DNA from 4 places in the Paenibacillus sp. TSA_86.1 genome. Region 2 is predicted to be linked to each of the others. Evidence: predicted binding sites of a transcription regulator. Region 2 holds the regulator's gene; each other region holds the start of a gene.
The links. The regulator Rex, encoded in region 2, represses fermentation and respiration genes when NADH is low (regulators of the CRP and FNR family bind a similar motif). The targets are predictions, from matches to a motif close to TTGTGAAATATTTCACAA.
Positions count from the first base shown of each region.

Region 1: a site for Rex is predicted at 1,840-1,857, ahead of ACUTVW_RS08310 (cytochrome ubiquinol oxidase subunit I). Genes of this name have one in related genera too.
Region 3: a site for Rex is predicted at 1,713-1,730, ahead of ACUTVW_RS17850 (TIGR04053 family radical SAM/SPASM domain-containing protein). Genes of this name have one in related genera too.
Region 4: a site for Rex is predicted at 1,217-1,234, ahead of ACUTVW_RS13845 (cytochrome ubiquinol oxidase subunit I). Genes of this name have one in related genera too.

Region 1 is NZ_JBQZGE010000002.1:508,008-511,196, forward strand. Features, by position in the region: gene ACUTVW_RS08305 (cytochrome d ubiquinol oxidase subunit II) at 1-205, opposite strand, end outside; gene ACUTVW_RS08310 (cytochrome ubiquinol oxidase subunit I) at 202-1,578, opposite strand; gene ACUTVW_RS08315 (GNAT family N-acetyltransferase) at 2,300-2,860, shown strand; gene ACUTVW_RS08320 (DsbA family oxidoreductase) at 3,130-3,189, opposite strand, start outside.
Region 2 is NZ_JBQZGE010000004.1:66,980-70,168, forward strand. Features, by position in the region: gene dinG (ATP-dependent DNA helicase DinG) at 1-1,394, shown strand, start outside; gene ACUTVW_RS11590 (redox-sensing transcriptional repressor Rex) at 1,604-2,260, shown strand; gene ACUTVW_RS11595 (amidohydrolase) at 2,244-3,189, shown strand, end outside.
Region 3 is NZ_JBQZGE010000009.1:112,642-115,830, reverse strand. Features, by position in the region: gene hemG (protoporphyrinogen oxidase) at 1-499, opposite strand, end outside; gene ACUTVW_RS17850 (TIGR04053 family radical SAM/SPASM domain-containing protein) at 528-1,652, opposite strand; gene ACUTVW_RS17845 (cobalamin-independent methionine synthase II family protein) at 1,965-3,125, opposite strand.
Region 4 is NZ_JBQZGE010000005.1:240,732-243,920, reverse strand. Features, by position in the region: gene ACUTVW_RS13845 (cytochrome ubiquinol oxidase subunit I) at 1-1,093, opposite strand, end outside; gene ACUTVW_RS13840 (hypothetical protein) at 1,468-2,796, shown strand; gene ACUTVW_RS13835 (glycosyltransferase) at 2,796-3,189, shown strand, end outside.

The sequences.
Region 1 (3,189 bases), on a different contig from region 2:
CGATATAGAAAAAGACAAAAAATACATTCGTAATCTCCCAGACTGGCGATAGATAACGAGAGATCAAACGGTTAATCAGATGATCCTGTTTCGTAAGACGTGCGTAAAAGGCAAAGAATCCAGCCCCGAAATCAATCGAAGCAACGATCAGATATCCATACAGGAACAGCCAGAGCACCGAAATACCAATCAACTCATAATTCATTGGACATGCCCTCCATTCTCTGCACCCTCCGCAGCCTTATCTTGTTTCGCTTGTAACCATTTCTCCATTTCAAGCTCGGCAGGATTGTTATTGAACAATCGCTTCAACACGAGAGCACAGATCACACCAAGTACAATATACAGAAGTAAAAAGACAAAAAATAAAATTCGCACACTCGGCGATGAGGTCGCGGCTTCTTCTACCCGCATGTACCCTCGAATAATCCACGGCTGCCGCCCGACTTCAGCATAGAACCAACCCATCTCTACCGCGAGAAAAGCAAGCGGTGCACCGAGTGCAACAAGACGAAGCAACCATTTGTTGAGCGGATTACGTTTCTTCCACAACACAAACAGAAAATATAGACTGGAGATAGCGAGCAGAGCGAATCCAATGCCAGCCATCAGATCGAATAGATAATGCACCAGCAGTGGCGGTTGTTCATCTGGTGGAAATTCGTTCAGCCCGGTGACCTCGGCGTTGAAGTCTCCGAAGGCCAGAAAACTGAGCAGCTTGGGCAGGTGTAACGCACCTATAATCTCATGCTCCGCATTCAGCCACCCGAGCAGAATCAAATCTGCGCCGCTCTCTGTTTCGAAATGCCATTCAGCGGCTGCGAGCTTCTCAGGCTGGTGCTCAGCCAAAAACTTGGCAGATACATCTCCAGCAAGGGAATTGAGCAAACTGAATACCAAAACAACGGCCATCATCAGGTTCAAGCCTTTTTTGTGGTACGCAGATGCTCCTCTTCTCAACATCGCCAGAGCCGCGATCCCGGCTAGTAAAGCCGCTCCTGTCAAATACGCAGAGCTTAATACATGGAACACTTTGGAGAACGTTGCTGTATTCAGCATCGCTTGCACAGGGTTAACGGCCATGAATTGGCCTGCCTCCATGACAAAGCCTTCCGGTTGATTCATGAACCCGTTCACGGTTGTAATGAAAACCGCGGACATCCCTGCTCCCAGAACAACGGGAATCGTCAGCAGCCAGTGGATATACGGGTTTTTGAATCGATCCCATGTATAGAGGTAAATGCCGAGGAAGATCGCTTCGAAAAAGAAGGCGAACACTTCCATAAATAGCGGCAAAGCAATGACATTGCCAGCCAGCTTCATAAAATTCGGCCATACCAGGGCTAGCTGCAAAGATATCGCTGTACCTGTCACCACCCCTACGGCCACTGAGATAACAAATCCTCTTGACCACCTCTTCGCCATCAGTATGTAATGCGGGTCTTTCTTCCGAATACCGATGAATTCTGCTATCGCAATCATTAAGGGGATCCCCACACCGATGGTTGCAAAAATAACGTGAAACGCAAGCGTTAAACCGGTTACGAGTCTACTCCATAACACTGTATCGATTGCCATTGTATACTGCCTCCTCTCAAACCCTATTCATTGCTGCTTCTGAACTAAAGATGTTTACACGTGCACTCCGATGACAGAATAACCCTCCAATCGCTGTTATCCCCGGATTTCTTTGATCCTTATCCGGTGATAAAGGCGATCGCTTCGCTTTTCCAGGCTTTTTCTGTCCTCTCCGTTTTTGTGTAAACAAGCTGTGCGATTGGTTAAGACCTATCAGTTGAATAGTCCATTTTGAGATAGGCAGAACGAGTCCAATACATTATGAGAAAAAAATCACAAACGCGATGACAAAGATAGGTTGCCACACGCCTAGTGTATTTAATCCTGCAAACGTAGGACGATATTACAAGGTTGGATTCCTTATAGCCCCTGATCACACAGCGTCTTAGTCCTTGGCTTAGACCTATTAATCAAAATTATTATATCCTCAATTTTAATCAATTCAATCGCTGACACGGCTTTGTTTACAAACGTTCAAGAAAGGCTCAACTCTTTCTGACAACTTCGTGAAATTAAGCACAACCACCCTTTGGGGCTATTGCTTTATTAGACTCGGACGTGGTAATGAGCCATCCTACTACACTAAAATGTTGAATAATATGCTGTAATGCTCATGATGATAACGAATTAACTGTGTTACACTTAAGTTACTTCACTGTCCTCTGACAGAGAAAAAAGGACATACATCCGAACAAGGATACAAGGAGATGTGCCATTGAATATGCATAAAGAGCAATTTGATCATAGATCAGAGACTGAAAGACTGGTGATTCGGCCATTGCAAAATGAAGATTACGAGAACTGGCTGCACGAATTCGAGCGCCGGTCTCCTTCCCAACATAAACACGACCCTGGAAAAATGGATATGAGCGAATGTACACTGGAATGGTTTGAGCGTCTAGTAGCGCGGCATCAGGAACTGGCACGTAACGATAAAGTATATGTTTTTGGGGTATTCCGCAAAGAAGACGGCACTCATCTGGGCATGATTGATATAGCCACCTTGGCGAGAGAACCCTTTCAGTGGGCAAGCTTTGGGTACACCATTCACAATCAGCACTGGAAAAAAGGGTACGGCAAAGAAGCGGTAGGCGAAGTGCTTCGCATTGCAGTTGACTCTTTGAAATTCCACCGTTTGGAGGCACATATCAACCTGGATAATACTCCCTCGATCAAGCTCGCTGAAAGTGTAGGTTTGGAATTCGAATGTATCCGCAAAGGTTTTATTTATGAACATGAGGAATGGACGGATCATCTGGTTTATTTCAAGAACCTGTTCTAAAGTGGTCTATTCATTTAATAACAGATAAACTAAAAAAAGCAGCTACCATCCAAGGTAGCTGCTTTTACTTCCATATCAGATCAGACCAAGTGAACGAGTAAAATACGCCTTCCTTCACATCTAAATTCAGATCAGGGTACGCACTTCTTTTATTGTCTACTCACAATCACATGTATTAATGTGACTTTTCTGAAGTACAGCCCTCGGGGAAATTGCAATAACACATGGATAAATGTACTAATTCTACTGTTATCTTTTTCCTGAGCAAGTCACACCCGCTGAACAGCCATTTCATCTAAGATATGCCTTACCTGATAGGTACCCTCTTC
Region 2 (3,189 bases):
CACTCGTACACACACTGACACGTTTGTTTAAAGACAGCCGCAACGGTCAACTGCCGATGCTTCGCTCCCAGCTGTCCGGGCATGAAAATGCGGTACAGTGGGGTTCTATGGTGGATCAGATGTTTCCGCTTGCCGTTGAGGTCAAGGAAATGTGGGATCGGCTGAGCGATGCTCTGTTTAGTCTGTTGCCCGAACGGAGTGACGCTTCTCCAGGAGAAACGGGACAATTCTCGCTACGGATCAAAGCTTCACAGAAACCTGCGAAATGGCAGGATCTACAGGAACTGGAGAACCAGATTTATGTGACTTTGGGTGATTTGGTACGCAAAGGTGACAAGCTGTTGCTGGAAGTGAAAGAAGATCAGGACGATTATCAGTCCGACAGTCTGATTACGGATATCACCGGACTTTTGAAAGATCTGACGACGATGAAGGAGAATTTAAGGTTCTTCATGCGTATGGATGACGCCAAGACGGTGTACTGGATGGAGGCGAGCGGTCAGTTCCGCAGTAAGTCCCTTCAGTTGTATGCTGTTCCGGTAGATGTAAGTGCACAACTGAAGGAGATGTTTTTTGATAAAAAGAAAAGCGTTGTACTTACATCGGCTACGCTGTCGGTTGATAAGTCATTCCAGTTCATGATTGAGCAGCTGGGCTTGCAAGAGGCTGCGGATAATAATCGGCTTCTGACTTCGATGCTGCCTTCTCCGTTTAATTATCGGGAACAGGCATTGCTGGTGATCCCGCGTGATTTTCCAAGTCTGAAAGGCAGTGTAGGAGATGCACACTTTGTACAGATGCTGGTGCAGTCTCTTGCCGAGACGGCCATTGCAACACGAGGGCGCATGATGGTGCTGTTTACTTCCTATAAAATGCTTCGCCAGGTGTACGAACCCTTGAAGGAGGCCTTGTCCGGTAATGACATCTCACTCCTGGGCCAGGGTGTGGACAGCGGCAATCGCTCCAAGCTGACCCGCCGATTCCAGGATGCCAAAGCTGCCGTTCTGCTGGGTACGAGCAGTTTTTGGGAAGGTGTGGATATTCCGGGCGAAGCGCTGACCTGTCTTGCGATTGTGAGACTGCCTTTCCAGCCGCCTAACCATCCGCTTCTGGAAGCGAAGAGTGAGTTGCTGCAAGAACAGAAGAAGAATCCGTTTATGAAACTTTCTGTGCCACAGGCGGTCATTCGCTTCAAGCAAGGATTCGGCCGGCTTGTTCGAACGGGGAAGGATCGCGGTATCGTCATTGTGTATGATACACGAGTGATTGAGGCTTATTACGGCAAGTACTTCCTGTATTCACTGCCGGGACCCAAAATGGAGCATATGCTTACTGAACAGATGGTTCCGCGCATCGCTGAATGGCTGGATCGACCTGCGGGGAAGCAAAATTAACGATTTGTAAGCTATAACGTTGCATTGTACTTCACCATGGCGTTAAACTCGAAGGAGACTTCGAAAAGGCAGCGCATATATGAACTTATAATCCTAACAATACGGGCATTCTGTATGAGGAGTGATGCATGGATTTTGCATGTATACAGAATGCTCATCTTTTCAATATTTATTCTATTTTATCGTGGCAATGGTAAGGGGGAGCAAGAATGAAATCGGATAAAATTTCAGAAGCGGTAGTGCGGCGTCTGCCTGTATATTTACGTTATTTGAACGAGTTGGTTCAGCGTGAGGTGACAACGGTTTCCTCGCAGGAGCTTGGACAGCGGCTGGATCTGAACCCGGCTCAGATTCGCAAAGATTTGGCTTATTTCGGAGATTTTGGCCGCAAAGGGATCGGGTATGACGTCTCTTACTTGATAGAGAAGATTCGTCACATTCTAAAAATCGATCAGCAAATTAACGTGGCTCTGGTGGGAGCCGGTAATCTCGGACAAGCATTATCCAACTACAATGCATATCTGAAGGACAATATGAAGATTGTCGCTATTTTTGATGCCTTTGGACCGAAGATCGGCAGCAAAATTAACAGTCTGACGGTGCAACCGATGGAGGAGCTCGCGGAAGCTGTACAGAAAGATAACATTCGCATCGGTATCATTACAGTGCCGGACATAGAAGCGCAGAACGTTGCTGACCAGCTGATTGACTCGGGAATTGAGGCCATTTTGAATTTTGCACCGACGATTCTAAAAACACCTTCGCATGTTCGCATTCATCACGCTGATTTTACGACCGATTTGCTCAGTTTGGCTTATTACTTGGAAAACGGAAAGGAAGAAGAGCACGATGACAACAACGAATAGATGGGTGATTCAGAATGGTAAATTCGCTGTAAATGAAGGTGCAGACTGGAATGTGGTTCAGGGGTATATGGTCGTTGAGAACGACAAGATTGTGCATATTGGTGAGACGCTGCCGGATGGAGACGAGAACCTGACCAAAGTGGATGGAAAAGGATTGCTCTTCCTGCCGGGTCTGATCAATACGCATGGTCATGCGGCCATGTCACTGCTCCGGGGTCATGGAGATGATCTGGCACTGCAAGTATGGCTACAAGAAAAAATGTGGCCAATGGAAGCGAAGATGACTTCGGAAGACGTCTATTGGGGAGCATCCCTTTCCGTGCTTGAAATGCTGAAAGGCGGAACAACCGCTTTTCTGGATATGTATGACCACATGGATCAGGTAGCTAAAGTCGTTGAACAGTCCGGGGCAAGAGCGGCGCTGGCTCGCGGCGTAATTGGACTTTGCTCCGAAGAAGAGCAGATGCGTAAGCTGGAAGAGTCGGCTGCATTTGCACGTGAATGGAATGGACAAGCGGATGGACGCATCACAACCGTGATCTCCCCGCACGCACCTTACACATGCCCTTCAGATTACATAGAGAAGCTTGTACAGGTTGCACACGATTTAAATTTGCCACTTCACACTCATATGTCTGAGACCTTACGTGAAGTGGAGCAGAATGTGACCGATTACGGCCTGCGTCCTGTAGCGCATCTGGAGAAACATGGATTTTTCTCACGTCCTTCACTCGTAGCGCATGCTGTGCATCTGAACGATGAAGAGATCGAGATCTTGGCACGTCACGATGTCGCTGTATCTCATAATCCGGGTAGTAATTTGAAGCTTGCATCAGGTGTAGCCCGTGTTCCTGCTTTGTTGAAAGCAGGAGTTACCGTCTCTCTGGGAACAGACGGACCGGCAAGCAATAACAATCTGGATATGTTTG
Region 3 (3,189 bases), on a different contig from region 2:
CTTCATCGCCAAGTCGTCTACGCAGCAGTTGCCCCAGCGATTCATCTTCTTCGCCTGATTTACGTGGCAGAATAAGATCCGCCGCTGCACGTACTTTGCCACGAAAAGTTAACAAACGGGTCGTCACAAACGGCTTCCACTTCGTCGGCACGCCCAGCATAAAACCATCCGGAATCGGATGTAGTTTATTCCGGTAGGCAATATAGCTATGCGACACCCCTGACCGGGTACCGACGAGTTCTTCACCCATGCCGAGCTCCTGCATAAGCTCAATGATGGATGTTTTCCGTGCGAGAAAAGAATCGGGGCCCCGTTCGATCACAAATCCATCCCTTTTACCGGTGTGCACATGTCCGCCGAATCGATCTGTTTTTTCTATAATAGTAAGTTCAGCTGCAACTTCGTTCGCTCTGCACAACTGCTCAATGTAATATGCTGCGCTTAATCCTGTGATTCCGCCGCCAGCGATGACGACTTGTTTAATGCGTTGCTTCTCCATTTTACACTTCCCGCCATAGTTACTTACTTTATCGCAGCGCCGCCGGAATATAGGCACACGCCGGATCACTAGCCATATAATCTCCTGTCATCGCATATGCTCTTGCCCTCGAACCGCCGCACAACGTTTTGTACTCGCACACTCCACATTTCCCTTTTAACTTCGACTTATCCCGCAGGGTCTGCATCACAGTTGAATTGCGGTACACCTCCATCAGAGACTCGTCCTTCACATTACCGCACACCACAGGCAAGAACCCGCTAGGATAGACATCCCCCGTATGACTAATGAACACAAAACCATCTCCATCATTGACCCCTTGAGGTGCACGTCCCAGCATATCTTTGCGTTTGGCGAAAACCGAGGCCCCATCTGCAGGATAACCTGCTGTCCGTTGCTGCATCATGACCCGTCTGTAGTGTGGCGCCTCCGTGGATTTCACGCCGTAAGGCATCTCATCAGCAAGTTGCACCATCCATTTCATGACCTGTTCATGCTCTTCCCCCGTGATCATATCTTTCTCCTGAGCTCTGCCTGTCGGAATGAGGAAAAACAGACTCCACAGCACAACGCCCATCTCTTTCACCTTACGGCTAATCGCCTCCAGATCGTGAAGGTTATAACGGGATACGGTGGTGTTAATTTGAATCGGAATGTCTGCTTGCTGCAAAAACGTGATACCTCTCATCGTCATCTCATACGAACCTCTGGTTCCGCGAAAATGATCATGAATCTCGGCCGTTGACCCGTCCAAACTGAATGCCCAGCGGGATAAACCGACTTCTTTGGCTCGCGTAATCGCCGCTTGTGTGACCTTAGGGGTTGCGCTAGGTGTCATGGACACGGGCAGCCCTTTCTCCCGGATCGCATAGTCCGCCAGTTCAAACAGATCTGGCCGCATTAACGGATCACCACCTGTGAAAACAAATAACGGTTGCTCCTCCAGAGCAGCGATATCGTCAATCAGCCTTTTCCCCTGCTCAGTGGTCAGTTGACGCGGATCAGCCCGATACTGGGCCTCTGCACGACAATGCAAACATTTCAGTGCGCACGCCCGGGTCACCTCCCAGATCACGATGAACGGATATTGGGCATAATCCCGTGGTTTCATCTGCGGCCTTAACCGCTGGTTTGGTGCCTGGAACTGAGGCATCGTCATCCATTCTCCCCCTATCTACATGCCATTAAGTGTAGAGCAGATGTCAGGTCAGGAAAGTGAGAAGAATCACAAAACGGACACTCCGATGACATGTAAGAGATTAGTTCAACTTACATCGTTTATTTTCAAAAGAATAAAAAAGCGACCTCTCCCGAATCCTGCTCGGAAAAGATCGCCGTATCAAGGCACTACGTTTGGTTGAATCCTGCTCCCCATTTACGAGGCATTGTCTATGTCTACGTCTTTGTCACGCCTAAATGTCTATTTCTTTGTAACCCTATGAAAATATCTATCTTATTATGGAGATTAGCTTCCCCAGTATTGCTTCGCAATCTGCTGGCCCTGATGAATCTTCGCCCATTGCTGGGCTTCGCTCAGTTCGTTACCGCCATCACAGGAGGCAAAGCCGCATTGGTGAGACAGCAATAGTCTGTCCTTATCGATGATTTTGGATGCTCCATCCAGTAAACGAATCACACGTTCTTCATCGTCGAGTGTACTCGTTTTGGAGGACAACAATCCCAGTACAATTTCCGTATCCGGTCTGTCTTTGAACACTTCCAGCGCTTCGATAGAACCGGCACGGTCATCATCCCACTCCAGGAAGAAACGATCATACTTCAATTGCTTCAGGAACAGATTTGCAATCTTCGCATATGATCCGCCACCCATATTACGGGAGTCATAGTTGCCGCGGCAGTTATGTGTCCACATTTTCAGACCCAGGCTATGACCGAAGTCAATGACCGTATTGTTGATATCAATAAAATCCGTGGCGAGGCCCTGTACTTCCTCTTGATTAATATGCTCTCCGGTAAACGGCGAGTTCGGATTGTCGTCTGCAAACAGCTCCCACAGACAGTCATCCATCTGCAAAATCGTACCGCCCGCATCTGCAAACTCCTGCACAAATTCCGTATAAGCACTCACCAGACCCGCTTTCAGTTCCTTCGTATTCTGGTACACTGCATCCTTCCCTCCGATGTTGTCCGACCAGGACAATTCACCGAAAATATGGGAGGGCGACGGAATGCATAGTTTAGTCTGCTGTCCACCCGCTTGTTCTTGCAACTGTTTGAACAGTTGAATGAAGTGATGATTCTTGCCGCTTAGTTCACCTGTGATACGTAGTCCGATATCTTTGCGTGTTTCATATTTGGAAGTGCCGTCCACGTCCCGGAAAAAGTAACCATGATCCGCGATATAACGCTCCACTCCGCCAAACCCCCACACAAAATCGAGATGCCACATCGATTTGGAGAACTCGCCGTCTGTGATGACAGATAGATCATTCTCGATCTCTTTCTGTACCACTTGATTAATCGCTTTGGTCTCACATTGCTGGTATCCTTGAAAGTTTTCATAGAATGGATACTGGATATCATCCCGGTGTTCAATCTGTGTTTTATATGTCAGCAGCTCATCCGGCCGCAATAAACTTCCCACGATCTGGAACTTGTCAGTCATGTAAATAACCCCCTCGTTGTATATGATCATCATATCACGCGGAGCGGGGTTAGAAGAGATACCA
Region 4 (3,189 bases), on a different contig from region 2:
TAAACCATGGTTTAGCCACTTCCAGTTTCTTGCGCCAAGCCAGATATGTACCATACATCGCGAGCAGAATCATCAGTCCGCCCGCAGCAATCATGACACGGAAGCTCCAGAATGTAGTTCGTACTGGCGGAATATAATTTCCAGGCCCGTACGTCTGCTGATACTCGGCATTCAGTTCTTTCATGCCTTTGACACTACCTGAGAATTTACTATAGGAGAGGTAGCTGAGTAATCCAGGAATTTTGATCTCTCCGGAGTTCTCCTGTTTATCCGGGTCAATGGAGGCAATAACCGTCCACGGTGCCGGATCTTCTGTTGTCGTCCATGTACCTTCACTTGCGGCCATCTTCATCGGCTGCGTTTCCACCAGATATTGTGCCTGGAAATGCCCGGAGAAGGCTACACCCAGTGAGGATACGAGACCGATAATAACAGCAATGTTGAAGGATCTGCGGAACACTTCCACGTCTTGTTTTCTCATCAACTTGTAAGCACTAATGCCCGTCACCACAAATGCTCCCGTCATTAACGCACCAAAAATCGTATGCGGGAATTCAACGAGAAACTGTCCATTCGTAAGCAGTGCAAAGAAGTCATTCATCTCCGCCCGGCCATTATTGATGGCGAATCCAACGGGATGCTGCATAAACGAGTTCGCTGCCAGAATCCACACTGCTGACAGGAATGTACCGGCAAATACGAGCCAGATGCAGGCCAGATGCACTTTTTTGGACAACCGATCCCAGCCGAATATCCATAAACCGATAAATGTGGATTCCATGAAAAATGCCAGCAAAGCCTCGATCGCCAGCGGTGCACCGAAGACATCACCGACAAAGCGGGAATACTCCGACCAGTTCATACCGAACTGGAACTCTTGCAGAATACCGGTGACCACCCCGACAGCAAAGTTAATCAGGAACAGCTTGCCCCAGAACTTGGCCATCGTTTTGTAAATCTCTTTCCCCTTCATGACATACAACGTCTCCATAATCGCAACCAGCAGCACAAGGCCGATCGATAGCGGTACGAAGAAAAAGTGGAAAATCGTTGTAAGTGCATACTGGATACGCGATAACATAATCGGATCCATACCTTTACCCCTTCTTTCTGTTCGCTTTGGCAAGATACGTAAATGGCTTTGAAGCGGGTATCTTCGCTGTCTGTCCTCCAAATACGTTGTTGAACGTATTGTGCCAGATTACCTATTTTTCACATGTGATAATTATCACAACCCCGTCCCCCAGAAGCAAAAAAAGTGACCTCGGTCACACAATAGATAAAATTAAGCCTATTTATTGTGCTTGTACGTTGCCTGTTTGACCTGGACTTCTCTATGTATTCATGGAAGTTGTTCATGTTTGGAGACAAATGCCCATATGTTAGTGTCAGACGGATGATGCGAAGTTCTGCACGGCTTTTACATAAGAGAATCGGCCTAGGCCTATTCAAGTGAGGTGAGTTACAGTGGAACACTCCGAACCATTAACAGATGATCCGAAACCGGAATCGAACCCTACGGATAAATGGGAAAAGGCAACATCTGAACGGTTCTTGTCCACAGATGCTACAGTTCAATATGTGCTTTTTCCGCGAAAAGGGGGCTGGTCTTCTTTTCCCTATCCCGACATCGCGGCTCTGCTCGCAGCAGAACAAGGAACCCTCTATTATGTCAGCAGCCGCACGGCTGAAGAGGAGGAACTCCCAAATGCCATCCAAGTGATCCCCCTTTCGGAGGCGGAGAAAAGAATACGGGAGCCACACACCGCTGCTGTGGTCGCGCACCCTTATTGGCTTATGACTGTGGCTCCACTTCAGCCGGAAGTATGCATTGCACTATTGCCTGAACCTGTAGGGGATGAAGCAGCCTCTCCGCTCTGGGAGAGCAGTATCTCCAGGCTTGTCGGCATTGCCGATCTGGTGGGCACCTCTTCGGAAACCCGGTACATGAAATTGCTCTTTCAAGGTACCCGTGCCATCTGGCTAGGAGGAGAAGACGCTTCTCCTGCTGGTTATATCCATCATGATGGCACACGTATTCCAGTGCGGGACTATGAGCTGTTTTTCATGCATGCACTCCAGCAGGTGCTAGCAGGCAGGCCAGAGCACATCACCATGCTACAATGCCATGTGCGAGCCGACTATTACAGACAGCTTCGGACAAAAACAGGCGCTCATGAAACAATCTCGTTTCTTCTCTCAGCTTATGAGTATTTGCTAGAGGATTCCCGTGCCGCCGCTTCGCTTAAGGAAGCCTTCACACACGCTGCCATCAACGGAAGGCAGGATTGTGTTGTGTCCCATTACCGTTTCCTCTCCGCCATCCATGCGAGGTCAGGTCAGATTGAGGAAGCTCTACAGGTGTTTGGCATCAGTGCACGTGACGAGCAGGAACGCCATCACTATGAACAATTATGTCGCTGGCTTGAGGCAGGAGAGGAGCAGTTGGTCCGGGCGGAACTGCTTCGCATCAATGACGATTATGGCAGTGCTATTCGTATTCTGGATGAGCTTGGCGGGGAAACGGCAAGGCACTGGAAATTCCGCATCTACCAGGAAACAGAGCGTGTAGAGGCTGCACTCACCCTGGTTCATGCCATCGACATTCAGGACGGAGCCAGTCTTCTGCAATATCGGCAATTATCCGGGACAGCACTGGCTCTTCGAGGAGAGCGCCACGGTGCAGTGAGGCAGTTTCTGGAGGCGGCTGTGGAGGATGAAAATGTGCTCGCCCGGATTATAGAACTGGAACTGCTGGATCATGCCGTACAGCAACTGCTCGGGGAGGTGCTTTAATGATAGACCCGAAAAAACGTAGAGTCCCCGGGAGCAGACCGATCATGCATGATTCACTTCAGGCGCAGACAACAAAACAACAAGCAGCCGTGGAGGATCGTACAGCCGTTGCGGTCGAACCGGATCGGATGCCGCTGGAGAACGAACCAAACCCTTCTGCCAACCGGAATGTTGAAAAGGAGGCATCCCAAGAATTCTCCGCCATACGGCGGGTACGCAAAAGTAAAAACAACAAGCTGACAGCCATGCTTCAGGTTCGTAATGAACAAGGACGGTATCTGGAGGAAGTGCTACAGTCTCTGAGCGAATTCGTGGACGAGATCGTCATTGTCGATGATGCCAGTACGGATGGAACGCCGGATATATGCAGAGCCTTTCCAAAGGTAGCACGCC